DNA from 2 places in the Mesorhizobium sp. WSM4906 genome. Region 1 is predicted to be linked to the other one. Evidence: riboswitches for the same ligand, from Rfam matches in the RefSeq annotation. Region 1 holds a riboswitch; the other holds the start of a gene.

Region 1 (15,656 bases):
GTGCCGACGATGTTGTAGGCGATGATGTGCGGCAGGTGCGAGACGATGGCCAGGGTCATGTCGTGATGCTGCGGGTCCATCGTGTCGATGTTCGAGCCGCAGCGCCGCCAGAATTCGGAGAGCTTCTCCAGAGCCTTGGGATCGGTTCCCGGCAGCGGCGTGAAGATGCACCAGCGGTTGTCGAAGAGATCGGCGAAACCGGCGTCCGGACCCGACTTTTCCGTGCCCGCCAGCGGATGGCCCGGGATGAAGTGCACGCCCTCCGGCACATGCGGCTCAATCTGCGCGATCACCGAAGCCTTGGTCGAGCCGACGTCGGTCAGGATCGCCCCCTTCTTCAGCGCCGGCGCGATCTCGGCGGCGACCTCGCCGGACGACCCAACCGGAACCGAGACGATGACGAGATCCGCGTCGCGCGCCGCTTCCTTGGCCTCGGTCGTGTAGGAATCGCCGAGGCCGAGCTCCTCGGCGCGCTTCAGCGTCGATGTGCTGCGCGTCGCGATGGCGATATGGCGCGCCAGGCCTTCGCGGCGGATGACGCGGGCGAGCGACGAGCCGATCAGGCCGATGCCGACCAGCGCTATTTTCTCGAACATCGGTGATGTCATGGTGCTCTAGCTTTTCAGGAAATTCGTCAGCGCTTCGACGACGCCGCGATTGGCCTCTTCGGTGCCGATGCTCATACGCAGCGCATTGGGGAAGCCGTAGCCGGTGACGCGACGCAGGATGTAGCCGCGTGCGCTCAGATAGTCGTCCGCCGCCGCCGCCGAATGCCGCTTGTCATCGGGAAAATGGATCAGCACGAAATTGCCGACGCTGGGCGTGACGCGCAGCCCGAGCAGGGTCACCTGCTCGCTGACCCAGGCCAGCCATTTCTCGTTGTGCGCCACGCTGCGCTCGACATGGGCGCGGTCGCGGATGGCCGCGATGCCCGCCTCGATCGCGGTTGCGTTGACGTTGAAGGGACCGCGCACCCGGTTGATGGCATCGACGATATGCGCCGGCCCGTACATCCAGCCGACGCGCGCCCCGCCGAGGCCGAGCTTGGAGAAGGTGCGCGTCATGACGACGTTCTCGGAACTGCCCGCCAGCTCGATGCCGGCCTCGTAGTCGTTACGGCGTACATATTCGGCATAGGCGGCGTCGAGCACCAGAAGCACGTTCTTCGGCAGTCCGGCATGCAGCCGGCGCACTTCCTGGAAAGGCACGTAGGTGCCGGTCGGATTGTTGGGATTGGCAAGGAAGACGATCCGCGTCGCCGGCGTGACGGCGGCGAGGATCGCGTCGATGTCGGCGCGCTCGTCGGTTTCCTTGACCGCCACCGGCTTCGCGCCGGCCGCCTGGATGTAGATCTTGTAGACCATGAAGGCATGTTCGGTGAACACGGCCTCGTCTCCTGGCGCAAGATAGGTCTGTGCCAAGAGCCCCAGGATCTCGTCGGAGCCGTTGGAGCAAACGATGTTTGCCGGGTTGAGGCCGTGCACTTCTGCGATCGCCTCGCGCAGCCGGCGGGCGCTGCCGTCCGGATAGACGTCGAGCCTGGCAGCCACGTCCCGAGCGGCCTCGATCGCTTTCGGCGAGGGCCCGAGCGGATTCTCGTTGGACGACAGCTTATAGACCTTCGTCACGCCGGCCGGCGCGGTGCTCTTGCCCGGCACGTACGCCTCGATGTCCATGATGCCCGCGCGAGGTGTTGGACGTGCCTGATCCTGCTTCATGTCACAAATCCGTCGAGAAGGCCTTCGAGGCCGCAGCGGAAATATAGGCCGTGGCCCCGAATGTCGAGTGCCGGTGCTTGCGCCACCATGCCGATCCCAGGTAGCTGCCCGTTGACGAAGCGCGGCGCTGGTCCTAGAAGAGCAGCCGGACTTCCCGTGGTGATTTGGCCGGTCGGCTTGCAGCCACGTTAAACAATTCGCTAAAGGGCCGTTTGCAACCTGTAACCGGCTTTGCGAAGGCAGGCCGGTTTTTTGTTGTCCGCCGCCGGCCGGACTGGATGGGGAATGCAAATGTCCGCTCAGCGCGTTGCAAGGACCAACAACGAGGCCGACCATCCGTCGAGCCCGGTGCTGCAGTTCGGTCCCGACAAGCCGCTGAAGCTCGATGCCGGCACGATCCTGTCGCCATTCCAGGTCGCCTACCAGACCTACGGCACCCTCAACGACGCCCGCTCCAACGCCATCCTCGTCTGCCATGCGCTGACCGGCGACCAGCATGTCGCCAACACCAATCCGGTGACCGGCAAGCCGGGCTGGTGGGAGGTGCTGATCGGCCCCCGCAAGATCATCGACACCAGCCGCTTCTTCGTCATCTGCGCCAACGTCGTCGGCGGCTGTCTCGGCTCCACCGGCCCGGCCTCGACCAATCCGGCGACAGGCCGGCCCTATGGCCTCGACCTGCCGATCATCACCATCCGCGACATGGTGCGCGCGCAACTGATGCTGGTCGACCATTTCGGCATCGAGAAGCTGTTTTGCGTGATCGGCGGCTCGATGGGGGGCATGCAGGTGCTGGAATGGGCCGCCAGCCATTCGGAACGCGTCTTCTGCGCGCTGCCGATCGCCACCGGCGCCCGCCATTCCTCGCAGAACATCGCCTTCCACGAGGTCGGACGGCAGGCCGTCATGGCCGATCCGGACTGGCATGGCGGCAAATATCTCGATTTCGGCCGGCGTCCGGAAAAGGGGCTCGCGGTGGCCCGCATGGCCGCCCATATCACCTATCTGTCGGAGGCGGCCCTTCACCGCAAGTTCGGCCGCAACCTGCAGGACCGCGAGGCGCTCACCTTCGGCTTCGATGCCGATTTCCAGATCGAAAGCTACCTGCGCCATCAAGGCATGACTTTCGTCGATCGCTTCGACGCCAACTCCTACCTCTATCTGACCCGCGCGATGGACTATTTCGACCTCGCCGCCGACCATGGCGGACGGCTGGCCGATGCCTTCGCCGGAACCAGGACGCGTTTCTGCCTGGTGTCCTTCACAAGCGACTGGCTGTTCCCGACGGAGGAAAGCCGCTCGATCGTGCATGCGCTCAATGCCGCCGGCGCCTCCGTCTCCTTCGTCGAGATCGAGACCGATCGCGGCCATGACGCCTTCCTGCTCGACGAGCCGGAACTGTTCGCGGCCATCAACGGCTTCATTGCCTCCGCCGCCCGCGCCAGGGGGCTCAGCCTATGAGCGGGTCGCGATTTGTTTGTTCTAGCCGCATTCCTGCGACGCCATCGGCTGCAAATGCCATAAGGCCGGAGGTTGCCTGATGAGCGTCAACCGCGCCCAGCGTGTCGACCTCGAGGTCGTCACCGATCTCATCCCGTCGCATTCGCGCGTGCTCGATGTCGGCTCGGGCGATGGCGTGCTTTTGGAACTGCTGCAGGAGACCAAGCAGGTCGACGGCCGCGGCCTGGAATTGTCGCAGCGCGGCGTCAACGAATGCGTGGCGCGCGGCCTCTCCGTCGTCCAAGGCGATGCCGACAAGGACCTCGAATTCTATCCCGACAAGGGTTTCGACTTCGTCGTGCTGTCGCAGACCCTGCAGGCGACCCGCAACCCGAAGCTGGTGCTCGACGAGCTGCTTCGGATCGGCAACCGCGCCATCGTCTCCTTCCCCAATTTCGGCCATTGGCGGGTGCGCTTCTCGCTGCTGATCAAGGGCAGGATGCCGGTCACCAAGGACCTGCCCTATTCCTGGTACGACACGCCGAACATCCACTTCTGCACCATCCGCGACTTCGTCAATCTGTGCGAAGAGCTCGGCGCGACGGTCGAGAAGGCGACCGCGCTCGACGCCAACGGCCAGAAGATCGGCCTGTCGATGCCGTGGTGGTTCTGGAACTTCTTCGGCCAGCAAGCGGTGTTCTTGCTGCGGCGGTAGTAGCGCTCGAATCTGTTCTCCTCGCTCGCAGCACAGCCGCGAATGTCGGTGGAGCACCAAATATTTGCATTGTTGTTTCTGTCATTTGACAGCGAATTGAGACGGCTATACTGACCTCAATCAGGCAACATGGTGGGTGAACAGCGATGGTCGGCGATCTCCCGACTTATTCAGTCGTCGTGGAAATGGAAAATGCCAAGTCGATCGACTGGGACGAGATCGGCGTTGGGCTGACCATCCTGGCGGATGAAATCGCCTCGGTTTCGGCGGCCGGTCTCGCAAGCCCGAAAGTCGTCATCTCGCACGCCGGGCACGACGCGGACGCCCCGTCGCTGCAGGACCACATCAATAGGGAAGCACCACGGCTGAAAGAGGTGGCCGAGCTTCGCTTCGCCGCCTGTCCCGGCGGCCGCTATTACGAACTCAAGAACAACGGAGTCCTGGCAACCGACACGGACATTGTGATCTTCATGGACTCAGACACGGTTCCGGAACCGGGCTGGCTGTCGATCCTGCTCGGCCCGTTTCAGAAACCCGGGACCGTTTGCGTCAACGGCTATACCTACCTTTTCTACGACGATTTCTTCTCGCGAACCTTTGCGCTGATCTGGTTCTTCCCTATGGCTCGGGGAGACGAGAAATTCGCCGCGAAACGGGCGATCAACGCCAACAACGTCGCCTTCCGGCGCGACTGGATCGCCAGCCATCCCTTCCCGCAGAACAATGGATTCAAGGTTTCCTGCACGCTGCTTATGCATCAGCTTCGCCGCGAGGGTCACGAAATCGTCCATGCCGGCGCACGCGTCTATCACTATCCCCCGCGGGGTTGGCGTTTCTTCTTGTGGCGCGCACTGGTGACCGGCAGGGATGCCGACAGGAAGTTCGTCGAGATCAAGTCCCCCAGTCGCTCTCGACGCATCGCCAAGTCGTTCAGCCGATGGGTGACCAATTCGTGGCGCGTGGTACGACGGGTGATACGCCATGCGCCGCAGACAGGCATGTCGCTCTGGCAAATCCCGTTGTCGCTGATTGTCGGGCTGGCTTTCTACACTCTGGCGTTTTTCGGTCATTTCGGCCTGGCGACGGGCCTCGTTCGCGATGAGATCGAAACCTTGCCCGACTATGTCGACCACAGTTAGCCTATCTGCAATTGTAGCCACGATCGCTCGGACTCGCCGCTAATCGTTCGCATTCTCGCCGCCTCATTCAGCCCAGCACATCGGTAGCCTTGTGCGGATGCTCGACGCCGTAGACGAAGATAACGTCGGATTCGGAATTGCCGGTGCGCAACGCGAGGATCTGTTGATATGCCGGCGACCGGTACCAGTCGCGCACATGCTGCCTGTCCGGGAATTCGATGACGATCAGGTGGCCCGGCCAGCTGTTCTCGACCACCTCGACGTCACCGCCATGGACGACGAAGCGCCCGCCGAAAGGCGCCAGCGTGGCATCGATCCTTCAAGGTACTCGACCATCCACGGACCGGGCGTGACGTGGCGCATATGGGCAACGGCGTAAGCGGTCATGATCTGCTCCTTCATTTGATCGAAGCCGTCCGACGGCTTCACGGGGAAACAGTCTGCGGAGGATAGGTATTCCGGTCGATTACCTTCGAGGTCATCAAGGAACGTCGCCAATGGCTTGCGCCGCGAGGCGTGGGTTGACCGGCCAACGAACTGCCTGGCAAGACCGCCGACAGACGCTGGTGTTGCCTTCAAACCGCAATGGCGCGGAAACCGACCGGAATCCGTCTCCACTCCCGCTGCGCTTGGGTGACACGGAGACCGCTTTTTAGTAGCTTGGCTGCGATTCCGGGGGGAATGGAAGGTAGCCATCAGACCCTTAGAACAAACGCCGGGCGCGACCGGTGGCAGCGGCAGCCGGATGTCGAGCGAAGTCGCTCCGTTGATTAGCGTGATCACGCCGACGCACAATCGGCGCCATCAGGTTGTGCGTGCGGTAGAAAGCGTTCTTGCCCAGACATTTACCCGCTTCGAGCACATCGTGGTCGACGACGGTTCGACCGATGGAACGGCCCTGGCCCTGGCCGAGATTCGCGATCCCAGGCTGATCTATGTCGGAGCGAAATGGCGAGGCGCCAATGCCGCTCGCAACGCGGGCATCGAGCGCGCGCGGGCGCCGATCGTGACCTTCCTTGATTCGGACGATGTCTATCTGCCGGACCGGTTGGAGCGGACGCTCGCGCGGTTCGACAAGAACCCGTCGCTCGAAGTGCTGATCAGTTCCTACGTCTCGGTGAAAGGCCAGCGCAGCACCAAGTGCATCAACCGCGAGGCCTTGCTCGACAAGAGCACGCTGCAGCGCGCCCTGGTCTCGCAGACGATCTTCATTGCCGGCTCGGCGATCACCGCCCGGCACGAGTCGCTGCTTGCGATCGGCGGCTATGACAGCGACATCACGCGCATGCAGGACCGCGAATTGCTGCTGCGTTTTGCCCGCCGCAGCGGTGCCTTGCTGTCGGAGGATATCGACTGGAAGAAGTACAATTCGGAGAATTCGATCTCCGGTCGTCGCGACGGCTATGTCGAGGCCTATGCCAACCTGATCGGCAAACACCCTTACATAGCCGACCGCTATCCCGACGTTCCGCCCTATATGATCGCCCGGCAGATTATCGCCGATATACTGAAGGGCAGGCTGCCGCAGGCTTTTTCCGGCTATCTCGCCAACCGGTCGTCCAAGGCGCTCGGCTACTCGCTGCCCGAATTGCTGCGCGGTTACGTCGTCGGCCGCCGCTGGCGTCGTGACTGTTATGACGAGTTCCGCGCCAAATACGGCGCCCGGGCGGTCTGATTAAGCGCACGGAGCGGCGTTCCAGCCGAAACACCGCAAGACAGGCACCTCACCGATCCAGCTCGGGAAAATACGGATCGGAAAACCGTTGCCGCAGCCGCTCGCCGAGCAGGCAATCGGTTGGCGCCTGCACATCGACGCGAATCCTTCTGGCATCATCGATGCCGCTCACCTCCTGGATCAGCTTGCGGCGGATCGCGGTCGAGAATTCGGACGCCGCATAGATCGGCAGCACGAACGAGCCGGGACCGCCGGTGACGCAGTCGGCATAGTAGCGGTCGAGGCGGCTGACGCTCGGCGACGGACTGATCAGTATCGGCAGGCCGTTGATGATTATGCCCTTGGCCAAAGCGGCGTCGCGGGTCATGGCGACAGGCAGTCCGGCGTTGTTCGGCCCGTCCCCCGATATGTCGATGACCCGGCGCGGCGCCGAAAAGCCGTTTTTCTCCAGAAGCCCCGCACCGAAGCCGAGAGCGCCCGAGATCGACGTGCCGCGAAAGCTCCGGAACGGCCGGCCGGCGATCTTGTCGGCAAAGGAGTTGGCGCTGTCCGCGCCGTCGATGACCTGCCAGGCAATCACGCCGTCGTCGCGCACGACCCCCGCCCATTCGAAATAGGCGAGCGCGATGCGGCCTTTCCGGCCCGAGCGCACAGCGCTGATGAAGTCGCGATGGCGCAGCGCCTCGACATAGCCGGCACGCTGCAGGGCGAACTCCCCTTCGTCCATCGATTGCGAGATGTCGACGGCCAGCACGAGTTCGACATCGACAGGGGTGCCGTCGCCGATTGCAGGCATTGGCGCTGCCTCGGCGCAGGCAAGGCATGCAAGCAGGCTGAGCAGCTTGAGCATGGCAGGCTCCGACCGATGCATGTCGCCCAAAAGTGCGCAGCGGTTTTGGGAGAACGACATGCATCAAGACAAAGACTTAAAGCGCGTCGCCTGAATCCGTTTCAGCGCGACGCGCTTTAGACCGGGATTCTTCCCGGCGATCGCGGCGAAATAAAGCTATTTCTTGGCGCGCACCGCACGCGGTGGCGGTTCGATCGCCCCGGCGCGGAGGCGGGCCGGCTTGAGCGCCGATCGGCCGCTGTCCTTGACGATGGTGAGCGCGCGCGGGAAGAACTGGATGTTGTGCAGGCCGCGCCCGATATTGAGGATGGCTGCATCCGGCAGCCTGGCCTGCAGCATCGCCAGCACGCGCCGTAGCGTGGCGCCGTCGAAGGTATCCAGCGCTTCGTCGATGATCACCCATTTCGGCTTTCGCAGCGCCAGCCGGGCAACGGCGAGCAGCCGCTGTTCGTCGTCGGCCAGCTCATGCTCCCAGCGCGCCGAGCGGTCGAGCTGGGACGACAGGCGCTCCAGCCCGACTTCGCCGAGCACCGCGGAAATCTCGGTGTCCTCGATTTTACCGCCTTCGGTATGGTTGAGCACGTCGCGCAGCGTCCCGAGCGGGAAATAAGGCATGCGCGGCACGAAGAACGGCTTCTCCCCGGCCGGCATGCCGATGCGCCCGCCTCCCCACGGCCAAAGGCCGGCGATGGCGCGGAAGAACAGCGTCTTGCCGGCACGCGGATCGCCGGTGATCATGACGCGCTCGCCGGCCTTTATCTCGGCATCCGTCTCGGCAAGCCTCGTGCACCCGTCGGGCGATGCGACTTCGAGCTTTTCGAATGTCAGCGTGCCATTCGCGTTCTCGCTCAACTCGATACGCCTTTCCTTGGCATGCAGGATGTCGGTTTCGCCAAGCGCGATCCGGAAGTCGGCGACGCGCATCAGCGTCGCCCGCCAATCGGCGATGGCGCCGATGTTGTTGATGAACCAGCGCAGCGAGGAATTCACCTGGTTGAAGGCACCGACCGCCATCATCAATCCGCCGAAGCTTATGTCGCCGGCGAAATAGACCGGCGCCGCGACAAGGATCGGCGCCACCACGGTGATCCAGCCATAGGCATCGGTGACCCAGGACAGGTTGATCTGGGCGCTGTAGATGCGCCGCATGGCGCCGAGCACGTTGCCGAGGTCGAACTCCAGCTGCCGCCTGGCGTCCGCCTCGCCATGGGCGAGCGCGATGGCGTCGACATTCTCGTTGACGCGGACCATGGAGGAGCGCAGCTCCGCCTCGCGCGTATAGCGATCGCTGTTGAAGTGGATCAGCGGTCGGCCCACGAGCCAGCTCAGCCAGGAGGCGATGCCGGCGTAGAGGATCGCCGCCCAGACCATGTAGCCGGGTATCGTCAGCGAATAGCCGCCGACATGGAAGACGAAGCCGGAAGAGAGCTCCCACAGCACACCGATGAAGGACACAAGCAGGATGAAGGATTGCAGCAGGCCGACACCGAGATCGGTCGACAGGTCGGAAAGATGCCCGGCGTCCTGCTGCATGCGCTGGTCGGGGTTGACGCCGATGGCGCCGGCATGGGTGAGCCGGAAGGCGCGCGCCGGCCGCATCCATTCACCGATGAGGTCGAGCGTCAGCGCCTCGCGCAGCTTCAGCCGGATCGTCTGGTTGAGCCAGGTTTGGCCGATATTGAGCACTAGCAGGCTGCCGGCGATCACGGCAAAAACCACCAGTTGGTGCAGGAAAGCCGGCAGGTCGCGCCGCGCCAGAGCGTCGTAGAAAGGCTGGTTCCAGCGGTTGAGCAGCACCTGCCCGATCGAGGTCGCGACGATGACGACGACAATGCCGATCGAGACCCACAGAAGCTGCCTGCGCACCGGCGACGTCTTCAGCGCCAGCCTGATCGTCGCCACCTGGTCCGAGAGGCTGCTCGACTCGACCGAGAACGCGGCCTGCTCGATACTGGGCGTGTCATCCATATGCGAAATCCCTGCTGCCGGGAGCGATCATCGGCGGTGGTGCCACACCCCGAATCCGCCCCTGAGATAGGGTGACGATCGCCATGCGGCGCAAGGCTTGCCCCCGATCACGAACGCGTCATCCGCCTGCCCGGCGGCACCGAGCTGGCGGCCTGGCGCCCGAGCGTTGTCGCACCTTGCGGCGAGAACACCGGCACGAAGACCCTGCGTGACGCACGCTGCGCGACGGGCACGCCCTGGTAGAGCCGCTTCTGCGCCTCGACGACGATGACGCCGGAAAATATTGGCCAGAGGCGCCGGCCGGCCCGCTCCAGCACGTTGTGGAACTGCATCATGAAGCGTCGCGGCGACGGCGGGAAGAACAGCGCGTCCGACCATGCGGCGGGCGTGAAATTGGCCTCGCGCAGCAGTTCGGTGAGCTGCCCGCGCGAGAACGGCCGGCCGTTGCCGAAGGGCGTGTGCTCGAAGCGCGCCCAGACGCCGCGCCGGTTGGGCACGACGATGACGACCCTGCCTGCCGGCGACAGCACGCGCCAGATCTCGTTCAGCGTCTCGCGCGGATTTTCGACATGTTCGAGCGAATGCACGAGCAGCATGCGGTCGATGCAGGAATCGACCAGCGGCAGCTCCTCGTCGAAGACGAGCGCCGTCGCCGTTGGTCCGGTCGCCGGCCACACCACCGCCCCCTGCGTCGCCGGCATGAAGGCAAAGACCCGCTCGGCATCGGTGCCGAACCGCTCCAGCCAGGGCAGCGTATAGCCGAGGCCGACCAGACGCTCGTTCGGGACGGTTGCCCATATCGACGACAGCGCCATGGTGATCGCGCGTTCGGCCAGGCGGCCGAGCGTGGTCGAATAGAAGGAGCGGAGGTCGACGATATCCGAATGCATGCGCCGGACGGTAGCCGCGATAAATGCCGAGTTCAACAAAGGCAGATGACATCGGCGGCTGACCGCCCTATGTCTGCGGCGATAACGGAGAGCGACGAGATGCCGGTCGAAATCGAACAGTTCATGTGCCGCACCGACAATTTCGGCGTGCTGGTCCATAACCCCGAAAGCGGCCAGACGGCGATCATCGACGCTCCGGAGGAAGCACCGATCTTGGCCGCGGTCAAGCGCACCGGCTGGACGCCGACCATGATCCTGACCACGCATCATCATGGCGACCACGTCGAAGCCAATCTGGCGCTGAAGGAGCGCTTCAAGCTCACCATCGTCGGGCCAGAGGCGGAAAAGGCAAAGATCCCAGGCATCGACGAGACCGTCAAGCAAGGCTCCGTCATCCGCCTTGGCGAGGAAAGGATCGACGTCATCGAAACGCCCGGCCACACCGCCGGCCACGTCTCCTACCATCTGCCGGCCTCGAAAGTGGCCTTCACCGCCGACACGCTGTTCGCGTTGGGCTGTGGCAGGATCTTCGAGTGCAAGCCGCCCGTGATGTACGAATCGCTGAAGAAGCTCGCTGCTCTCCCAGCCGAGACAGTGATCTATTGCGGCCACGAATATACTTTAGCCAACGCCCGCTTCGCGCTGACCGTCGACCCCACGAATTCGGCCTTGAAGGAGCGCGCCGCTAGGATCGAGGCGCTGCGCGCCGACAACAAGCCGACCTTGCCGACGACGATCGGCGAGGAACTGTCGACGAACCCGTTCCTGCGCTGGCACGACCCGGCGATCCGCAAGCATCTCGGTATGGAGAGAGCGAGCGACGCAGAGGTGTTCGCCGAGGTCCGCAAGCGCAAGGACCATTTCTGATGCATGTCGCCCAAAAAGTGTGCAGCGGTTTTGGGACAACGACATGCATCAAGCTCAATGCATGTCGCCCAAAAGTGCATAGCGGTTTTGGGCAACGGCATGCATCAGAATAGAGATTTCCCTGCATGACCGGCGCCGCTGAAATCATCGCAACGCTGGGTCTCCAGCCGCATCCCGAAGGCGGCTGGTATGCCGAGACTTTTCGCGACGGTTCGGGAGGCCCGCGCGGCCATTCGACCGCGATCTATTTCCTTTTGGAGCAGGGCCGGCTTTCGGCCTGGCACCGGGTGAAGGACGCGGCGGAGGTCTGGCATTTCTATGCCGGCGCGCCGCTGGCGCTCGCCATGCATGAGGAAGGCGCCGGCGCCGTCATCGAACAGGTGCTGGGCACAGCCCTTGCCGCAGGCGAGCGGCCGCAGATCGTCGTGCCGGCCGGCTGGTGGCAGTCGGCGCGCAGCCTCGGCGAATGGACGCTGGTCGGCTGCACGGTGGCGCCTGGCTTCGACTTCGCCGTTTTCGAGCTGGCCGAGCCCGGCTGGCAGCCGAAACCGCTTAACTCAAGAGAAAACCAAGCGTGATCGCCAGCTGGGCTGCATAATAGAGCACCCAGACCGCGTAACGCATCCAGACGCGATGCGGCGAGATCGCGGCAAGCAGGAAGCGCTCCGCCGCCAGCAGCCCGTCCGAGGCCATGAACAGCACCGCGCCGGCAACGACCCAGGGATAGCTCGTGGTGAGCGCCGCAATGCCCATGGCAAGGATCGCCGCGACATAGACGGCGATCGGGATGCGCAAGGGTGGGCCGACGCGACGCCACAGCGTGGCGAGCATCACGACAACGAACACAGCCATCGCCAGCGCGACCGCGCCGCGCCACGGTTCGGCGGCGAGCAGCCCGATCCCGCCACCCACCTCCAGGAACAGGGCGACGTAGGCGACATGCGCGACGAGGAAGCTCGCCAGCCCGCCAAGGAAGGCCTTCTCGCCGTCGCGCGACAGGAACGCGTCGCCGACCGAGCTGAGCGCCAGCGCCGCGACGAGCAGCAGCGGACCGCCCTGCATGACGGCGAGCGCCGCCAGCAAGCCTACGGCCAGAGTCTTGGCGGCGGAACGGGCGATGCGGGGCGACAGTTCGAGCGCCAGGGCATAGATCGCGGCGGCGGCGACCGAGAACAGAAGCGTCGCATTCGGATTGGCGTCGATGCCGCCCGGAAACGGCATCATGCGCTTGCTCCGCCGGTCGCCGGCTTGCGCAGCAAGAGCGACTTCGCGGCGAGCGCCGCCCCGCCGGTTATGAGCACGCAGGCCGCGAGGATGCGCAATGACGGCTCGGCCACGCCCGCGGCGATCAGCACCAGCGTCGACAAAAGCGGCGCGGCATAGCTCGCCGCCCCCAGCACCTGGATGTTGCCGCGCTTGACGCCAATATCCCAGGCGTAGAAGGCGGCGCCGACCGGCATCAGGCCGAGCCCGGCGATCGCCAGCCACTGCCCCGGACCGTCCGGCAGCACGGTCTTTTCGAGCAGCAGGTGGCAGGCGAACGAGAGCACCGACGTCGCGGCGCAGAACCATGTGACGATCGAGGTCGGCACCGATGGGAAGCGCCGCGACAGGAGCGAGTAGGACGACCACAAAAGCGCGCAGACGCCCGCCATCGCATAGCCGAAGGCGTAGCGCGCGTCGAAGGCGAGCCCGCCGCCCTTGGTGACGATGAGGAAAGTGCCGGCAAGGCCGAGCAGCGCGCCGACGACATGGTTCCAGGCCAGCCGCTCGCCCGGCATCAGCGCCGAGCCGAGCACGATCAAGAGCGGCCACAGATAGGCGATCAGGCTTGCCTCGACCGCCGGCGCGTTGCGCAGCGCCGTGAAGTAGAAGAAATGATAGCCGAACAGGCCGGCAATCCCGATCAACCATACCTGCGGCGGAATCTTCCGGCTCTTGTCGGGAGCAGGCATGACCAGCCTGGCGGCAAGCCCGACGCAGGTGCCGATGGCGAAGGTGATGGCCGACAAAAGGAATGGCGGCACCTGCCCGGAGGCGTTGGTGAGCAATGCGAGCAGCGCCCACATGGCAACCGCCGAGAAGCCGATCAGTGTTGCGCGCCCCATGCATTCCCCCCGGCGGCGCGCAGGGGCGCCTCTAAAGCAATTCCAGGAAAAGTGTGTAACGGTTTTCCGTTCGGAATTGCGCAAAACAAAGAGCAATTCCAGGAAAGCGTGCTGCGACTTCCCCGTCAGGAATTGCGTAAAACAAACTTACTCGACGGCTTCGAACCGTCTCGCGCTGATGGTCAGCGGACCGATCTGGGTCCCGACCGTGGCGCGGATCGGCGCATATACGCCGGATTGGCCGAGCGGTGCAAATGTCACCATCATGCGGCTCTTGTTCTTGAGGAACTCCAGCGCCTTGCGTCCCTTGCGGTAGCCCGCCACCGGCTCGAAGCCCATCTTGCAGGTGACGGTGTCGCCCTTGTAGCCGGGCACCGAGATCGAGCCTTTCGAGGCGTAGGTCAGCGACAGGTTGGCGCGCATCTCGCCGTCGTAGAACTTGACGGTCCGCCCGCAGACCTTGTCCAGGCTGTCGGCGTGGATGACGGTCGCCGCCATCGGATCGAGCACCGATTTCAGATCGCCGTCGCCGACCGGCACCCAGCTCTTCGGATCGCGCTTGCCTGGCTCCGGGACGACCTTCGTCGAAGCGACCCCGCCATTGGCGAAGCGTATGTCGACCGCCGAGGCCTTCTTGCCGGAAGTGTAATCGGCCCTGAAGGCCTGCGGCCGCATCTGCTGGCCCGAAATCGTGCCTTTGGACGAAATCGTGCCTTTCGTGTCGTCGAACAGCTTGGCGATGCCGGCGGCCGAAACCGTGCCGTTGATGGCATAGGTGTCGCCGTCGTAACGGCTCGAAAACGTCGCCCTGGCGACCGAAAGGCCAAGGAAGGAGACGGTATATTCGCCTTTGAAGGCTTGCGACGCGGCCGCGGCGAAGCCTGTCGACGGCACGGCGACGGCAAGCAGCGCGGCAAGGGCGTAGGATGGTCGAAGCATGGCGGGCGGCGAGTCCTTGATACTGGCCGGAAATGCAATGGTTCCAGCCTGGCAATCCCTTCGCGAAGGGCTTATAGGGCGAAATCCGACCTTTATATGGAGCGCGCCATGTCGCAGCGCACGTGCCGGAGCTTGACGTAGTGGCGAAATGCAACTATGGAACGCCAACTTTTCCAAAGGCCGCCTGACCGAGACCGCGCGCCGCCTGGCGCGGGCAGAATGGTTTGGCAGGTTTAGAACTGAAGGTTAGACAAGATGTCCCGTACCTGCGAGCTCACTGCCAAGGCAGTCCAGACCGGCAACAATGTGAGCCATGCCAACAACAAGACCAAGCGTCGCTTCCTGCCGAACCTGGTCAATGTGACGCTGATTTCCGAAGTGCTGAACCAGAACGTGCGCCTGCGCATTTCGGCCAACGCGCTGCGTTCGGTCGAGCACCGCGGCGGTCTCGACGCGTTCCTGGCCAAGGCCGACGCCAAGGAACTGTCGCAGCGCGCCCGCCTGTTGAAGAAGCAGATCGCCAAGAAGTTGGCCGAGCAGTCGGCCGCCTGAAGCGCCTTTGAGGCGGGGGCGACCGCCTCGAGCATCGGACCGAAGGCCGCGACGCGGCCTTGGGATCAATCCGGTCCTCAAACAGAGCGAGCGTCCGCTCGGACGCTCAGCTGGTTCCATTACCCAGGATAAAAAAATGAACTTCCTTACGCGATACCTGCCCTTCGTGGCCGCCATGGCGCTTGTCGTCGTGGCGTCGAACATCCTCGTCCAGTTCCCTATGCAAGGTCAGATCGGCGGCCTGTCGCTGGCCGACCTGCTCACCTGGGGCGCCTTCACCTATCCCTTCTCCTTCCTAGTCACCGACCTTGCCAACCGCCGCTACGGTCCCGCCGTGGCGCGCAAGGTGGTGTTCGTCGGCTTCATGACGGCGGTGACCTGCTCGATCCTCGTTCCGCCCTTCCTGTTCCGTCACGGCCTGATCGAATTCGAGACCGCCGCGGACCGTCTGGTGCGCATCGCGGCCGCTTCCGGCGCCGCTTTCCTCACCGCGCAACTGCTCGACGTGACGGTGTTCAACCGGCTGCGCCGGCAGAGCTGGTGGCGTGCGCCGATCGTCGGCACCCTGGCCGGTTCTATCTTCGATACCGTCGTTTTCTTCGGCGTCGCCTTCTCCGCCGCCTTCGCCTTTATCGGGCCGAACGACGGCTTCGCGCTGGAGACGGCGCCGCTGATGGGCGTACTGCCGGTCGAGACGATGCGCTGGGTCTCCTGGGCGCTGGGCGACCTGTCGGTCAAGCTGATCATCGCGGTGGTGGCGCTGATCCCCTACCGGCTGCTCGCCGCCCGCTGGAG
Region 2 (15,656 bases), 2.0 Mb from region 1:
GCGTGCTGATGCCGACCAAGACCTCGCAGCGCTGGATCAACGACGGCGACGCCGTCAAGTCCCAGCTCGAAGCGCTCGGCTACACGGTCGACCTGCAGTATGCGCAGGACGATATCCCGAACCAGCTCAGCCAGCTGGAAAACGAAATCACCAAGGGTCCGAAGGCGCTGATCATCGCTTCGATCGACGGCACCACGATGGCCGATGCGCTGCAGAAGGCCAACGACGCCGGCGTGGTCACCATCGCCTATGACCGCCTGATCAAGAAGACCCCGAATGTCGACTACTACACCACCTTCGACAATTTCGGCGTCGGCGTCATCCAGGCGAATTCCCTGGTCAAGGGCCTCAAGGAGCGCTTCCCGAACACCAAGCCGTGGAACGTCGAGCTGTTCGGCGGCTCGCCCGACGACAACAACGCCTTCTTCTTCTACAACGGCGCGATGTCGGTCCTGCAGCCGCTGATCGACGACGGCTCGATCAAGATCAAATCCGGCCAGATGGGCATGGACAAGGTCGGTACGCTGCGCTGGCTCGCCGCCACCGCGCAGGCTCGCATGGACAACCTGCTCTCGGCCAACTACTCGGACGGCAGCCGCGTCGATGGCGTTCTGTCGCCCTATGACGGCCTGTCGCGCGGCATCACCGCCTCGCTGCGCGCCGTCGGTTACGGCACCGACGCGCAGCCCTGGCCGATCGTGACCGGCCAGGATGCCGAGACCGCCTCGGTCAAGCTGATCATCTCGGGCGAGCAGTATTCGACGGTGTTCAAGGACACCCGCGAGCTGGCCAAGTCGACCGTGGAGCTGGTCGACAAGGTGCTGTCGGGCGGCAAGCCTGAGGGCCTCGACACCAAGACTTACAACAACGATGTCAAGGTCGTTCCCTCGATCCTCCTGACGCCGGTTGAGGTCGACAAGTCGAACTACGAGAAGCTGGTCGTCGACTCCGGCTACATCAAGGCCGAAGAGCTGAAGTAATCCGGCTTGAAAACGAGGGGTCCTGCGCGACGCAGGGCCCCTTTTCGTTCAACGGCGAGCCCGGTATTGTTTTTGCCGGCTCTGCAGCGCCATGCGCCGTCGCGGCGCGGACCAGACTGCAGTATGTTGATTTCGCGCATGACCCATTCCGGAAACGGAAAGCATGCGCCAGGGAGTGGAATTCCTGATGACCTCGACGATTTTGGAGATGCGCGACATCACCAAGACGTTCCCCGGCGTCAAGGCGCTGTCGAACGTCAACCTCAGCGTCGAGGAAGGAGAAATCCATGCCATCGTCGGCGAGAACGGCGCCGGCAAGTCGACGCTGATGAAGGTGCTTTCGGGCGTCTATCCGTCCGGCACCTATGAAGGCGAGATCGTCTTCCGCGGCCAGGAGTGCCACTTCAAGGGCATCCACGACAGCGAGCATATCGGCATCGTCATCATCCACCAGGAGCTTGCCCTGGTGCCGATGCTGTCGATCGCGGAAAACATCTTCCTCGGCAACGAGCACGCCACCTACGGCGTCATCGACTGGAACGCCAACGAGAAGCGCACCGGCGCGCTGCTCAAAAAGGTCGGCCTCAAGGAAGATCCCAAGACGCTGATCACCAATATCGGCGTCGGCAAGCAGCAGTTGGTCGAGATCGCCAAGGCGCTGAGCAAGGAAGTGAAGCTCCTGATCCTCGACGAGCCGACCGCTTCGCTCAGCGAGAAGGACAGCCAGGCGCTGCTCGATCTGCTGCTCGAGTTCAAGCGCCAGGGCATGACGTCGATCCTGATCTCGCACAAGCTCAACGAGGTGAACCGCGTCGCCGACAAGGTGACGGTGATCCGCGACGGACGCACGATCGAAACCCTGCCCAGGAAGGAGATCAGCGAGGACCGCATCATCACCTCGATGGTCGGCCGTTCGCTCGACGACCGCTATCCGCCACGCGAGCCGCAGATCGGCGACGTCATTTTCGAAGTGAAGAACTGGTCGGTCTACCATCCGATCCACGCCGAACGGCAGGTCATCAAGAACATCAACCTCAATGTGCGCAAGGGCGAGGTGGTCGGCATCGCCGGGCTGATGGGCGCCGGCCGCACCGAATTCGCGATGAGCCTGTTCGGCCGCTCTTACGGCCGGCACATCACCGGGGAGGTGTCGCTCCACGGCAAGCCGATCGACCTCTCGTCGGTGAGCAAGGCGGTGGAGAACCGCATCGCCTATGTCACCGAGGACCGCAAGACCTACGGCCTCAACCTCATCGACCACATCAAGCACAATGTGACTTTGGCCAACCTGGGCGGCGTCTCCAGCCGCGGCGTCATCGACGACATGCGCGAGATGAGCGTCGCCAACGACTACCGCAAGAAGACCAACATCCGCGCCTCCAGCGTCTATCAGCTGACCGGCAACCTTTCGGGCGGCAACCAGCAGAAGGTGGTGCTGTCGAAATGGCTGTTCGCCGACCCGGAAGTGCTGATCCTCGACGAACCGACGCGCGGCATCGACGTCGGCGCCAAGTACGAAATCTATACGATCATCGCCCGCCTCGCCGCCGAGGGTAAGGCAATCATCGTCATCTCGTCGGAAATGCCGGAGCTGCTCGGCATCAGCGACCGTATCTATGTCATGAACGAAGGGCGTATCGTCGGCGAAATGGCGGCAAGCGACGCCAGCCAGGAAAAAATCATGCGCGCCATCGTTCGCGGAGAAGGAAAAGCATCATGAGCACAGACAGCGCTCCCGCGCCGCAGAGCGGCGTCGCCGAGGACGTCAAGCAGGGTCCGCGCATCGCCGTCTCGGCGCTGACGACGAATTTGCGCGAATACGGCCTGATCATCGCGCTGATCGTCATCATGCTGTTCTTCCAGTACACGACGTCGGGAACGCTGTTCAAACCGGTCAACCTCAGCAACCTGGTGCAGCAGAACTCGTTCATCATCGTGATGGCGCTCGGCATGCTGCTGGTGATCGTCGCCGGCTATATCGATCTCAGCGTCGGCTCCGTCGCCGGCTTCATCGGCGCGCTCGCGGCGATGATGATGGTCATCTGGCCGCTCGGCATATTCAGCAATCCGCTGGTGGTCTCGATCGTCTGCCTGATCGTCGGCGCGCTTATCGGCGCGGCGCAAGGCTATTGGATCGCCTATCACAGGATACCGAGCTTCATCGTGACGCTGGCGGGCATGCTGATCTTCCGCGGCATCTGCCAGGCGCTGCTCGGCGGCGGCTCCTCCGTCGGCCCGCTCCCCGACAGCTTCAAGGCGCTGAGCTCCGGCTTCATCCCGGACGTCATCGGCCCGCTGACGCTGATCCCACCGACGGTGAATGCTGCCGGCAAGACCATCGTCGGCAGCGGCCTTACGCTGCATATGACGACGGTTGTGCTGGGCGTGGTCGCGGTGCTCGCCTATGCCTATTTCGGGCTGAGGGCCCGCCGCAAGCGCGAGCGCCACGGCTACGAGGCCGAGCCCTTCCCGCTGTTTGTCATCAAGACGCTGGTGGGCAGCGCGCTGGCGCTCTTCCTGGTCTTCCAGTTCGCGAGCTACAAAGGCCTGCCGGTCGTGCTTATGGTGATGGGCGTGCTGATCTCGCTGTTCGTCTTCGTCACCAAGCGCATGACCATCGGCCGCCGCATCTATGCCATGGGCGGCAACGCCAAGGCGGCGCAGCTGTCGGGCATCAACACCGAAAGGCTGACGCTGCTCGTCTTCATCAACATGGGCGTGCTGTCGGCGCTCGGCGGCCTGATCATCGCGGCGCGCCTCGGCCAGGCCGTGCCGGCCGCGGGTCTCGGCAGCGAGCTCGACGTGATCGCGGCCGTCTTCATCGGGGGCGCCTCGGCGATGGGCGGCGTCGGACAGGTCATCGGCGCCGTGGTCGGCGGCTTCATCATGGGCGTGATGAACAACGGCATGTCGATCATGGGCGTCAATGTCGACTGGCAGCAGGTGGTCAAGGGCCTAGTGCTGCTCGGCGCCGTCATCTTCGACGTCTACAACAAGAACAAGGCCTGACAGGGCGAGGGCAATTCCGGAAAGTGCATGGCGGTTTTCCATCCGGAATTGCGCAAAAACAAATATTTGGAGCGGGCCAGCTACTAGGCTGAACCGCTCCGGCGAGGAAGCAGGAGGCATACGGGTCCAGATCGCGGAGCTGCCGGCAACCCGTCGGCGCCAAGAAGTCCCCTGAAGGACCGGGCTCGCGAGCGCAATCCGGACGAAGAGTTTCAACCGTGGCACGGATCGGTTCCGGGCCGCGCTGGTCAGGGCTTTGCTGTCGGCAGCCCGGCCAAGGCAAAAGAGAGAGGGTTCACCATGCTGATTTCCCAGATCCTCGACGACGCCGAGACGATCCGCGTCGTTGCCCGCAGCGGCGGCAAGACCCGGATCATCAACGGCGCGCGCAGCGTCTATTCGCTGGCGATGGAGGCGGCGCGCACCGGCACCGGTCTCGAAGCGCTGATCGAGCGCAAGGGCTATGGCGAGACGGTCGACCTCGACGCCGCCTACAAGAAGGGGCGGCTGGTATCGCCGATCAACCATCCGGACCCCGCGCATCTGCACCTCACCGGTACCGGACTGACGCATCTCGGCTCCGCCGCGACGCGCGATTCCATGCACAAGAAGCTCAGCGACGGCGAAGAGCAGCTCACCGATTCCATGAAGATGTTCCGCATGGGGCTGGAAGGCGGCAAGCCGGCCAAGGGCCAGATCGGCGTTCAGCCGGAGTGGTTCTACAAGGGCAACGGCACCATGGCGGTGGCACCGGGCGCGGCGCTGATGTCGCCGGCCTTCGCGCAGGACGCCGGCGAGGAGCCGGAGATCGCCGGCATCTATGTCATCGGCGATGACGGCGCGCCGTTCCGGGTCGGCTTCACGCTGTCGAACGAATTCTCCGACCATGTGACCGAGCGGGTGAACTACCTTTTCCTCGCCCATTCCAAGCTGCGCAACGCCTCGTTCGGACCGGAAATCCTGATCGGCGACCTGCCCGCCGACATCAGAGGCTCATCGCGCATCTGGCGCGACGGCAAGGTGCTTTGGGAAAAGCCGTTCCTGTCGGGCGAAGCGAACATGTCGCACACCATCGCCAATCTCGAGCATCATCACTTCAAATATTCAGCCTTCCGCCAGCCAGGCGACGTGCATGTGCACATGTTCGGCACCGCGACGCTCTCCTTCGCCGACGGCGTCAGGACCGAGGCCGGCGACGTGTTCGAGATCGAGGCCAAGGATTTCGGCCTGCCGCTGCGCAACCCGCTGGAGATCGAAAAGCCGGTGAAGGTGGCGGTGAAGGCGCTTTGATCTCGCGAACAACTTGGAACCGGGTCAATGGGCCATATTCCGCCAAGCGCCAGAAATCTGGGCATCGCTCTGTTGATCGCTTGCTGGTCATCCGCGGCCTATGGCGCCGCACAATGCAGCAAGACCTCCTATGGCGAGGCGCGCGCCCTGATGACCAACCGACTGCTGGGCACCGGATATTCACGAAATCAAACCAGCTTCCTGATGCGAAATGCCGATCTACGGATTTCAAAACTTCGTGGCGCCACATTGAACGACAGAGCCAAGCCTTGCCGCATTGACTCCGCTCGTGCCTATGTTCTTGGGTGCGTGAACGATCAGCTATTCCCGTTGAAGGGATCAAAGGCATCGCTTGATGCCACGCGACAGGCTTCATTCTGGGGTAAAACGCATCTAGCTGGACGCGAGCTGCTTTTTATCGGCAGCTTCAACGCGTGCCTCGGCGCCGCGAAACAGGCGCTGTTTCGCGGCTGACCGAAGGCAGCTCCGGCTTCAATAGATGTCGAAGTCGAAATATTTCGCCTGGATCTTCTTGTAGGTGCCGTCGGCGACGATGGCGTCAATGGCGGCGTTCAGCCTGTCGCGTAGCGCGGTGTCCTCCAGGCGCACGGCGATGCCGGCCTCGGTCTCGGTGCCCTTGACGTCGCCGACCAGCTTGCAGCAGCCGTCGCTCGCCTTCTTCATCCAGTCGACCAGCACGAACTTGTCCGAGATGACGGCGTCGAGGCGGCCGTTGAGGAGATCGGTGACCGCCTCTTCCTGGGTCGGGTAGAGCTTCGCCTCGGCCCCGGCCTTGCCGTAGACGTCCTGGGCATAGTTGGCCTGGGTGGTCGAGGCCTGGGCGCCGACCGTCTTGCCGGCGAGAGCGGCAGGCTCGGTCGAGGCGATGTCGCTATCTTTCAAGGCGACCAGCGAAAGCGGCGTGGTGTAGTATTTGTGGGTGAAGGCGACCTGCTTCTTGCGTTCCTCTGTGATGCTCATCGAGGCGATGATGGCGTCGAATTTCTTGGCCTGCAGCGCCGGAATGATGCCGTCCCAGTCCTGGGTGACGATCTCGCATTCGACCTTCATCTGCGCGCAGAGCGCATTGGCGATGTCGATGTCGAAGCCCTCGACCTTGCCGTCCGGCGTGATGGTGTTGAAGGGCGGATAGGCGCCCTCGGTGCCGATCTTGATCTTTTCCGCTGCGCCTGCCGAACCGGCGCCGAGCACCAGCATGGCTGCGGCCGCTGCCGATATGATCCATCTGGATATCCGCATTTTCGTCTCCCTCGATCAGGTTCAATGCCAGTTACGCGCAGCCAAGCATGGTGCGGTTGGCCAGGCAAGCACAGTCTGGCCGCCGCGTAGCTCAGCGCGCGGCGCGGAAATGCTTGGAGAGCTTGAGCCCCTGCGCCTGATAGTTGGAGCCGAGATCGGTGCCGTAAAGCGCCCGTGGGCGCTTGAGCATATGCTCGTAGACCAGGCGGCCGACGATCTGGCCGTGGTCGAGGATGAACGGCACCTCGTGGCTGCGCACTTCGAGCACGGCGCGGCTGCCGCTGCCGCCGGCGGCGGAATGGCCGAAGCCCGGGTCGAAGAAGCCGGCATAGTGGACGCGAAACTCGCCGACTAGCGGATCGAAGGGCGTCATCTCGGCGGCATAGAGCGGCGGCACGTGCACGGCTTCGCGAGAGACCAGGATGTAGAACTCGTCCGGGTCGAGGACCAGCTCGCCGGCGCCGCTCTTGTAGAGCGGCTCCCAGAAGTCGACGACGTCCTGCGCGGCGCGCTTGTCGACGTCGACGAGGCCGGTGTGGTGCTTGCCGCGATAGCCGACAAGGCCGTCCTTGTCGCCGTCGAGATCGATGGAGAGCGCGATGCCGCCGCCGGAGATGTTGGGCGGCTCGGTGGCGACCAGCATCTCGGCGCGGTGGAGGTCGCGCAGTTCGCTCTCCGAGAGCACCGCGTTGCCGACACGGAAGCGTATCTGCGATAGCCGCGAGCCGGCACGCACGACGATCGGGAAGGTGCGCGGGCTGACCTCGAGGTAGAGCGGGCCACGGTAGCCGGCGGCGATCTTGTCGAACTCGTGGCCGCGGTCGGTCATGACACGCGTGAAGATGTCCAGCCGCCCGGTCGAGCTCTTCGGGTTGGCGGAAGCCGACACTTCCGCCGGCAGCGCCAGGCTCTCGAGCAACGGCACGATGTAGACGCAGCCCGTCTCCAGCACCGCACCTTCGGCAAGGCTGATCTCGTGCAGCTTCAGCCGGTCGAGCTTGTCGGCCACCAGATGATCGGGACCGGGCAGGAAGGAGGCGCGCACGCGAAAGGCCGTGTCGCCGAGCCTGAGATCGAGGCTGGCCGGCTGGATCTGGTCGCTGTCGAGCGCGCGCGGCGACGTCAGCGCATTCGCCGCAAACAGCGCCGCGATGTCCTGATCCGGAAGAATGCCTGTCTGCCGCAAGGTCTGGCTCCGATCGAAGGCCGGGCAAGCGCGTGGTTCTTTTGCAGGCGCCTGCCGAAAAACCGTAGACGGCTTGCGCTAGCTGCCTGGTACAAACCTCTTAATCAAGCCGGCAATTGACGCAAGCGCGGCGCGGGTCTAAAGGGTCGTTATCCCGTGGTGATTTGGCCGGTCGGCTTGCAGCCACGTTAAACAAGTCGCTAAAGGACCGCTGGCCGCAAGGCCATATGGACCGGTTGCGACATCGCGGCCGGTTTTTTTGTGTTTGGACTGTTCTTTGCGAGTGGAAGTAGGGCGATGACCAAGACGCGCAACTGGAAGCCTCAGACGGCACTCGTGCATGGCGGCACGCTGCGTTCCGGCTTCGGCGAGACCGCCGAGGCGATGTACCTCACCCAGGGCTATGTCTACGAAACGGCGCAAGCTGCGGAAGCCCGCTTCAAAGGCGAGGAGCCGGGCTTCATCTATTCGCGCTACGCCAACCCGACCGTCGACATGTTCGAGAAGCGCATGTGCGCGCTGGAAGGCGCGGAAGACGCCCGCGCCACTGCTTCCGGCATGGCAGCCGTGTCCGCCGCCCTGCTCTGCAGCGTGAAGGCGGGCGACCACATCGTTGCGGCGCGGGCGCTGTTCGGCTCCTGCCGCTGGGTGGTCGAGACGCTGGCGCCGCGCTACGGCATCGAGGCGACGCTGGTCGACGGCACCGACATCGCCAACTGGGAAAAAGCGGTCAGGCCGAACACCAAGCTGTTCTTCCTGGAAAGCCCGACCAACCCGACGCTGGAAGTGGTCGACATCGCCGCCGTCGCCGCTTTAGCCAATTCGATCGGCGCGAGGCTGATTGTCGACAACGTATTCGCCACGCCGCTGCAGCAGAAGCCGTTGCAGCTCGGCGCCCATGTCGTGGTCTATTCGGCGACCAAGCATATCGACGGACAGGGCCGCTGCCTCGGCGGCGTCATCCTGTCGGACAAGAAATGGATCGACGAGAACCTGCACGACTATTTCCGGCACACCGGCCCGAGCCTGTCGCCCTTCAACGCCTGGACGTTGCTGAAAGGCCTGGAGACTCTGCCGCTGCGCGTGCGCCAGCAGACGGAAAGCGCCGGCAGGATCGCGGACTTCCTGGCCGGCCGGCCGGAGATCGCCCGCGTCATCTATCCGGGGCGGGCCGACCATCCGCAGGCGGACGTCGTCAGGAAGCAGATGTCTGGCGGCTCGACGCTGATCTGTATCGACGTCAAGGGCGGCAAGCAGGCGGCCTTCGCCCTCCAGAACGCGCTCGACATCGTGCTGATCTCCAACAATCTCGGTGACGCCAAGAGCCTGATCACCCATCCGGCCACGACGACGCACAAGAACCTGAGCGACGAGGCGCGCGCCGAACTCGGCATCGGGCCCGGCACGCTCAGGCTCTCCGTCGGTCTGGAGGATACAGACGATCTGCTCAACGACGTCGAACAGGCGCTGAGGGCAGCGCGGTAACGGTGGCCGCAAAGAGATTGCTTGAGCCGCAGCCGGCTCAGGCAATCTCTTCGAGTTCGGTCATCTCCCCGGTGCGGATCGTCATGGCGTTGCCGCGCCATTCGACGACGCCGCCCAGCCAGCCGCGCGACCAGACGATGGGAAGCATGGCGTCGCGCACGATCATCGCGGTGACGCTGCGCGGCGACAGGTACCAGCCCTTGGACCATGCAAGCAGGCACTCCGGCACATAGGCGACCGCCAGCACGCAAAGCGCCGTGGTGGGGAGGCTGACGCCGGCGCTTGCCGCCGCAATCAGCGCGAAAATCAGCGGCACAACCACGCCGGTCAGGATCTCGGGCGCGAAGAACTGCGGGAAGGTGACGCGGCGCAGCCGCGCCCAGCGCGCCTGGCGCGACCAGACTTCGACGAGCGTGCGCTGGCCGAGCGGCTGTTCGAAGGGCGAGGCCACGAGATTGACCCGGAGGCCCAGGCTGTTGACCAGTTTGGTGGCTGCGGCATCCTCGGCGGGCTCGGCGGCCAGCGCCTGGATGCCGCCGTTTGCGTCGAGCATCGACTTGTTCCACAACATGCTCTTGCCCTGAGCGAAGCCAAGGCCGACCGCCTCGCCGGCATATTGCCAGCGCGCCTGCAGCGTGTTGAGGAAGGCGCATTCGACCTCGGCCCAGAAGCCGTCCGGCCGCGAGCCGACCGGCGTCGAGCAGACGAGGCCGGTATCCCTTCGCCAGGCCGCCATCAGATGCTGGACATAGTCCTTGGGCATCAGCACGTTGGAATCGGCGAGAATCACCCAGTCGTGCCGGGCCGCTTGCCAGCCCTTGACGCAGTTGTTGAGCTTGGGATTGGCGCTGATCCTGTCCTCGCCGATCAAGAGCCGCGCCGGCACGTTCGGGAAGCGCACGATCGCGGCATTGATCAACTTGACCACCGGGTCCTCCGGTTGGGTGACGCAGAAGATCAGCTCATAACGCGGCCAGTCGAGCGAGAAGGCGCGCTTGAGCGTCTCCTCGGCGAATGGCTCGACGCCGCGCGACGGCACGATGATGGAGACCGGCGGCTGCTTGCCGGCGAACGGGGGAATGAGGCGCCTGGGCTTCAATCGCGACGAGGCGAGCAGGATGCTGGCAAAATTGGAAAGAAGAAGGGCTGACGAAGCAAAGGCGGCTGCAAAGGTCAGTTCCATCGAGTTCTGGTCACTCCGGAAGGGCCGCCCGCGGCCGTTTCATCAGTCGACAGAGCGCCCGAGTCGCCCGCATAGTTTCTGCACACCAACATTGTCATGTGTCACTTAAATGACATTGTTTTTAGGCAACTGCGCTAGAATCTGGCAGGATGGACGGCGCTTCGTGTAACAACCGCGGAGCGCGGTAAATGTTCCCTAGCCGGCAAACCGGAGTGGCCCATGTATCGCGCCGTGACGCGCAACATCGAAGTGCAGGTCAGGCCGTTCTATCTGGAGGATCGTTCCGATCCGTCGGAGGACCGCTATGTGTGGGGCTATCAGGTGACGATCGACAACCGGTCGGACGAGTTCGTGCAGCTTCTGTCGCGCTATTGGCACATCACCGACGGACGCGGCCGCGTCGAGGAGGTGCGTGGCGCCGGCGTCGTCGGCGACCAGCCGGAACTCAACCCGGGCGACAGCTACCAGTACACGTCGGGGTGCCCACTCTCGACGCCGTCCGGCATCATGGTCGGCCACTACACGATGCGCAACGGACGCGGCGAGACGTTCGATGTCGCCATCCCGGCCTTCTCCCTCGATATGCCGGGGACGAGGCGCACGGTGAATTAGCGAGTTTGGCGGTTGGCGAAAATGCCCGCGACAGCCTCTCTCCCCGTTTTACGCTACGCTATGCACACATCTTCTGTGATTGGCGTGACTGATGAGGCCGAGGCTTGATTGCCACGTGGTTCCCCCAATCCGTCGCTGCTTCGCAGCGCCACCTTTCCCCCTCCGGAGGGAAAGGAAGGGAGCCTTGCTGGACGAGCGTTGACGGCAAAAGGCTTGGCGCCTTTCCTCTACCCCGTCGATCGGGGGAGAGGTGGCTCGGCGAAGCCGAGACGGAGTGGGGGTCGACCAGCGCTACATAAGACAATGCATGCGCCAAGCTGCCATGCACGCTATCGCCAAAGACCAGCGCTTGGAAATGTGTGCACGCCGTAGCCGTTTTACGGGGAGAAATGCCCGGCAGTGCAATGTGGGGCGGCGCCAAGGTTTCGATTTCTTTCGGACGGAGCGAGGGGTTCCGACATCGCCGACGTTGGCACTGCCCCTCATCCGCCCTTCGGGCACCTTCTCCCCGTGGAACGGGGAGAAGGAAAGAATTTCACTCGCCCGCGAATTCCGCCGGATCGAAGTCGTATTGCGTCGAGCAGAACTCGCAAGCGACATGGATGCCGCCGTCCTCGGTGCTGTCCTCGATCTCCTCGGCCGAAAAGCCTTCGAGGATGCCGCGAATCTTCTCGCGCGAGCAGGAGCACTGGTCGGCGACGGGAACGCTGCGGAAGACGCGCACGCCGTGCTCGTGGAACAGCCGGTAGAGCAGCCGCTCGGCGCCCACCGTGGGGTCGATCAGCTCCGTCGGCTCGATGGTGCCGAGCAGCGCCAGCAATTCCCGCCATGAATTGTCGGCCGGTTCGTGCGCCACGTCTCGCGGATCGCCGTCGCCACCCGAAATATCGGGCACGCGCATGCGCTCCGGCGCCTGCGGCAGGAACTGCGCCAGGATGCCGCCCGCGCGCCATTGCTCGCGGGCGCCGCCCGGACCCGGCGTCACCAGCTTGGCAACCGACATCCTCAGATCGGTCGGGATCTGCTCGGACTGGCGGAAGTAGGTGCGCGCGGCGTCCTCCAGCGACGTGCCGTCGAGTTGGACGATGCCCTGATAACGCTGCGTGTGGGCGCCCTGGTCGATGGTCAGCGCCAGAACGCCGGTGCCGAGCAGCTTCTCCTGCGAAGTCTCGCCCGAGGCCACCAGCGCCTGCAGCCGGTCGGCGTCGAAGCGCGCATAGGCGCGCAGCGCATGCGGTGTGGTGAAATCGGCCACCAGCATGTCGACCGGCCCGTCGGTGCGGGTCTGCAGGATGAACTTGCCCTCGAACTTCAGCGACGTGCCGAGCAGCACGGTGAGCACGCAGGCTTCCGCCAGCAGCCGCGCGACCGGTTCGGGATAGTCGTGACGGCTGAGAATGGCGTCGAGCATCGGCCCGAGCTGCACGGTGCGACCGCGCACGTCGAGGGGCGCCACTTCGTAAGGCACGACATGGTCGTCGCCGGCGAAGCCGAATTCACCGAGTTTGAGTTGATGATCAGCCAATGGACGGGTTTCCAACATGACAAAGCTCCGGGGCGCGTCCATCCCGCTTTGCAGGCGGCATGGGTCGAAGCGCGTTCGATTTGCGTGATGGCCCGCAAATAGGCATCACACATCGCCAGATCAAGTTGGTCCGGATCAAGACAACCCGGTTCAAGTCGGGCCTTCTCAAGCGCCCAGGCACCAGGCCAGCACCGCTTTCTGGGCGTGCAGCCGGTTTTCGGCCTCGTCGAACACCACCGAATGCGGCCCGTCGATCACCTCGTCGGTGACCTCCTCGCCGCGGTGCGCCGGCAGGCAGTGCATGAAGAGCGCGTCGGACTTCGCCTTGGCCATCAGCGCGGCGTTGACCTGGTAAGGCAGGAAGACGTTGTGGCCGCGGGCGCGATGCTCCTGGCCCATCGACACCCAGCTGTCGGTGACGACGCAATCCGCCTGGTCGACTGCCTCCTCGGCCGAGTGGGCAAACCTGACCTTGCCGCCATTGGCCTTCGCCCAGTCGACGTATTTCTCGAACGGCTCGCTGCCTTCCGGCACCGCGACGTTAAGGTTGAAGCGGAACCGCGCCGAGGCTTCGAGCAGCGAGTGCAGCACATTGTTGCCGTCGCCGGTCCAGGCGAAGGTCCTGCCGGCGACCGGACCGCGATGCTCCTCGTAGGTCATGATGTCGGCCATCAGCTGGCACGGGTGGGTGTCGTCGGTGAGCCCGTTGATGACCGGAACGGTGGCGTTTTCGGTGAGCTCCAGCAGCCGTTCATGCGAGGTGGTGCGGATCATGATGGCGTCGACGTAGCGCGACAGCACCTTGGCGGTGTCGGCGATGGTTTCGGAACGGCCGAGCTGCATTTCGGTGCCGGTCAGCATGATCGTCTCGCCGCCAAGCTGGCGCATGCCGACATCAAAGGAAACGCGCGTGCGCGTCGACGGCTTGTCGAAGATCATGGCCAACACCTTACCTTCGAGCGGCTTCGAACGCTCGCCGGCCTTGAGCCTGGTCTTTCGCGCCACCGCATCGTCCAGCATCGAGCGCAGGTCGCCGGCGGAAACGGCTGACAGGTCGGTGAAGTGGCGAACACTCATCGGCAAATTCCAGAATTACTTCGCGGCTTCGGCCGCAATGGCGTCGGTCAAGCCCTTGGCGCCGGCGCGGATGCGCTTCAGCGCCTCGCCGATCTCTTCGTCGGTGACGGTGAGCGGCGGCAAGAGACGAATGACGTTGTCGCCGGCCGGCACGGCGAGCAAGTGCTGGTCGCGCAGCGCCATGTTCACCTTGGTGTTGGGCATGGCGCATTTCAGCCCAAGCATCAGGCCGGTTCCCCTGATGCCTTCGATGACGTCGGGATATTCGTCGACGACCGCGGCAAGGCCCTGCTTGAGCAGCAGCGCCTTGCGCTGGACATCCTCGAGGAAGCCGTCGGCCAGCACGACGTCGAGCACGGCATTGCCCACCGCCATCGCCAGCGGATTGCCGCCGAAGGTGGTGCCGTGCACACCGGCCGTCATGCCGGCCGCGGCCTCGTCGGTGGCGAGGCAGGCCCCCATCGGGAAGCCGCCGCCGATACCCTTGGCAATCGCCATCAAGTCGGGGGTCACGCCGCTCCATTCATGTGCGAACAGCTTGCCGGTGCGGCCGATGCCGCACTGGACCTCGTCGAAAATCAGAAGCAGGCCGTGCTGGTCGCAGAGCTGGCGCAGGCGCTTCAGCGACTGCGTCGGCACCGGGCGGATGCCGCCCTCGCCCTGCACCGGCTCGATCAGGATCGCCGCGGTCTCCGGCGTGATCGCCTTTTCGGCGGCGTCGATGTCATCGAACGCTACCTGGTCGAAACCCTCGACCTTCGGTCCGAAGCCTTCGAGATATTTGTACTGGCCGCCGGCGGCGATGGTCGCCAGGGTGCGGCCATGGAAGGCGCCCTCGAAGGTGATAATGCGGAAACGCTCCGGATGGCCCTTGACGAAATGGTAACGCCGCGCCGTCTTGATGGCGCATTCCAGCGCCTCGGCGCCGGAATTGGTGAAGAACACCTTGTCGGCAAAGGTCGCCTCGACCAGCCGTTCGCCCAGCCGGCGCTGCTCCGGTATCTCGTAAAGGTTCGAGACGTGCCACAGCTTGGCGGCCTGCTCGGTGAGCGCCGCGACCAGGTGCGGATGGCTGTGGCCCAGCGAGTTCACGGCGATGCCGCCGGCGAAATCGAGATATCGCTCGCCCTTGTCGGTGACCAGCCAGGTCCCCTCCCCGCGGTCGAAAGCCAGGGGTGCGCGAGCAAAAGTCTCGTAAAGCGCCGAACCGCTCATTATATGCGTCTCCGGAACCGGAAATCAAAAAAGCCGCCAATGCGGCGGCCTTTGCGGCTTATCATGTTTTTCGGCCATGAAGTCAACGAAAACGTCGCGCAGAAGCGCGCGGCAAGTCCCCGACGGCACGCCGGCTCATCAGCGGTCAGGCAAGTTGGGGAAAACCGAAAAAACCGAATCGTGTTGCCCTGGGGACTCTTGTCACCGAGTCAGCGCATAAGGTAATTGTAGTTGAGAAATAGCTAGATTTCGTGCGGCGGATCTAATCACCCGGTATATGTGGTGTTGTTTGCCCGGCGGGAGCCGGGGCGGGAAGGGATTCTGACTGCCGTACGCCTCAGCAGGAGCGCGGTCTCATGAACTGGACTGACGAGCGGGTCGAACTTCTCAGGAAATTGTGGTCGGAGGGTCTGAGCGCCAGCCAGATCGCCGCACAGCTCGGCGGCGTGAGCCGCAACGCCGTCATCGGCAAGGTGCATCGCCTGAAACTGTCGGGCCGCGGCCGCGCGACCGCCGCGCCGGCGCGCCAGAAGAAGGCGACGCAAGGGGCCTCGATGCAGAAATCGGTGGCTCGAGCCGCAAGTGCTGCACGTCACGTGACGGCCTCCATCGGCGCGACCGCGCTGCAGGTGCAGTTCGACGCGGAGCCGGTGGCGCGCCACTACATCCGCCCGGTCGAAAACGTCGTGGTGCCGATCTCGCGCAACCTGCAGCTCGTCGAGCTGACCGAGCGCACCTGCAAGTGGCCGAACGGCGATCCGCTGTCGGAAGACTTCAGCTTCTGCGGCAACGACGCCGCAGAAACCGGCCCGTACTGCAAATATCACGCCCGGG

The links. Region 1 has a riboswitch for S-adenosylmethionine ahead of QAZ22_RS09260 (homoserine O-acetyltransferase). Riboswitches for the same ligand answer to the same signal wherever they lie in the genome.
Region 2: another riboswitch for S-adenosylmethionine. It lies ahead of QAZ22_RS31905 (O-succinylhomoserine sulfhydrylase); the one in region 1 lies ahead of QAZ22_RS09260 (homoserine O-acetyltransferase).

What each region holds. Positions count from the first base shown of each region.
Region 1 is NZ_CP121355.1:1,943,930-1,959,585, reverse strand. It holds gene QAZ22_RS09270 (prephenate/arogenate dehydrogenase family protein) at 1-608, opposite strand, end outside; gene hisC (histidinol-phosphate transaminase) at 615-1,676, opposite strand; SAM riboswitch at 1,865-1,942, shown strand; gene QAZ22_RS09260 (homoserine O-acetyltransferase) at 2,010-3,179, shown strand; gene metW (methionine biosynthesis protein MetW) at 3,259-3,873, shown strand; gene QAZ22_RS09250 (glycosyltransferase) at 4,020-5,012, shown strand; partial or broken gene QAZ22_RS09245 (DUF1330 domain-containing protein) at 5,080-5,399, opposite strand; gene QAZ22_RS09240 (glycosyltransferase family A protein) at 5,758-6,687, shown strand; gene QAZ22_RS09235 (DUF1194 domain-containing protein) at 6,737-7,537, opposite strand; gene QAZ22_RS09230 (ABC transporter ATP-binding protein/permease) at 7,694-9,505, opposite strand; gene QAZ22_RS09225 (methyltransferase domain-containing protein) at 9,613-10,395, opposite strand; gene gloB (hydroxyacylglutathione hydrolase) at 10,495-11,262, shown strand; gene QAZ22_RS09215 (cupin domain-containing protein) at 11,388-11,840, shown strand; gene QAZ22_RS09210 (lysoplasmalogenase) at 11,815-12,486, opposite strand; gene QAZ22_RS09205 (EamA family transporter) at 12,483-13,370, opposite strand; gene QAZ22_RS09200 (DUF3108 domain-containing protein) at 13,518-14,309, opposite strand; gene rpmB (50S ribosomal protein L28) at 14,565-14,861, shown strand; gene QAZ22_RS09190 (queuosine precursor transporter) at 14,998-15,656, shown strand, end outside.
Region 2 is NZ_CP121355.1:6,607,517-6,623,172, forward strand. It holds gene chvE (multiple monosaccharide ABC transporter substrate-binding protein) at 1-980, shown strand, start outside; gene mmsA (multiple monosaccharide ABC transporter ATP-binding protein) at 1,168-2,700, shown strand; gene mmsB (multiple monosaccharide ABC transporter permease) at 2,697-3,989, shown strand; gene araD1 (AraD1 family protein) at 4,290-5,279, shown strand; gene QAZ22_RS31890 (hypothetical protein) at 5,307-5,753, shown strand; gene QAZ22_RS31895 (ABC transporter substrate-binding protein) at 5,772-6,497, opposite strand; gene QAZ22_RS31900 (2'-deoxycytidine 5'-triphosphate deaminase) at 6,631-7,725, opposite strand; SAM riboswitch at 7,872-7,949, shown strand; gene QAZ22_RS31905 (O-succinylhomoserine sulfhydrylase) at 8,023-9,210, shown strand; gene QAZ22_RS31910 (ceramide glucosyltransferase) at 9,248-10,393, opposite strand; gene apaG (Co2+/Mg2+ efflux protein ApaG) at 10,613-11,005, shown strand; gene QAZ22_RS31920 (Hsp33 family molecular chaperone) at 11,541-12,572, opposite strand; gene argF (ornithine carbamoyltransferase) at 12,696-13,607, opposite strand; gene QAZ22_RS31930 (aspartate aminotransferase family protein) at 13,623-14,822, opposite strand; gene QAZ22_RS31935 (GcrA family cell cycle regulator) at 15,179-15,656, shown strand, end outside.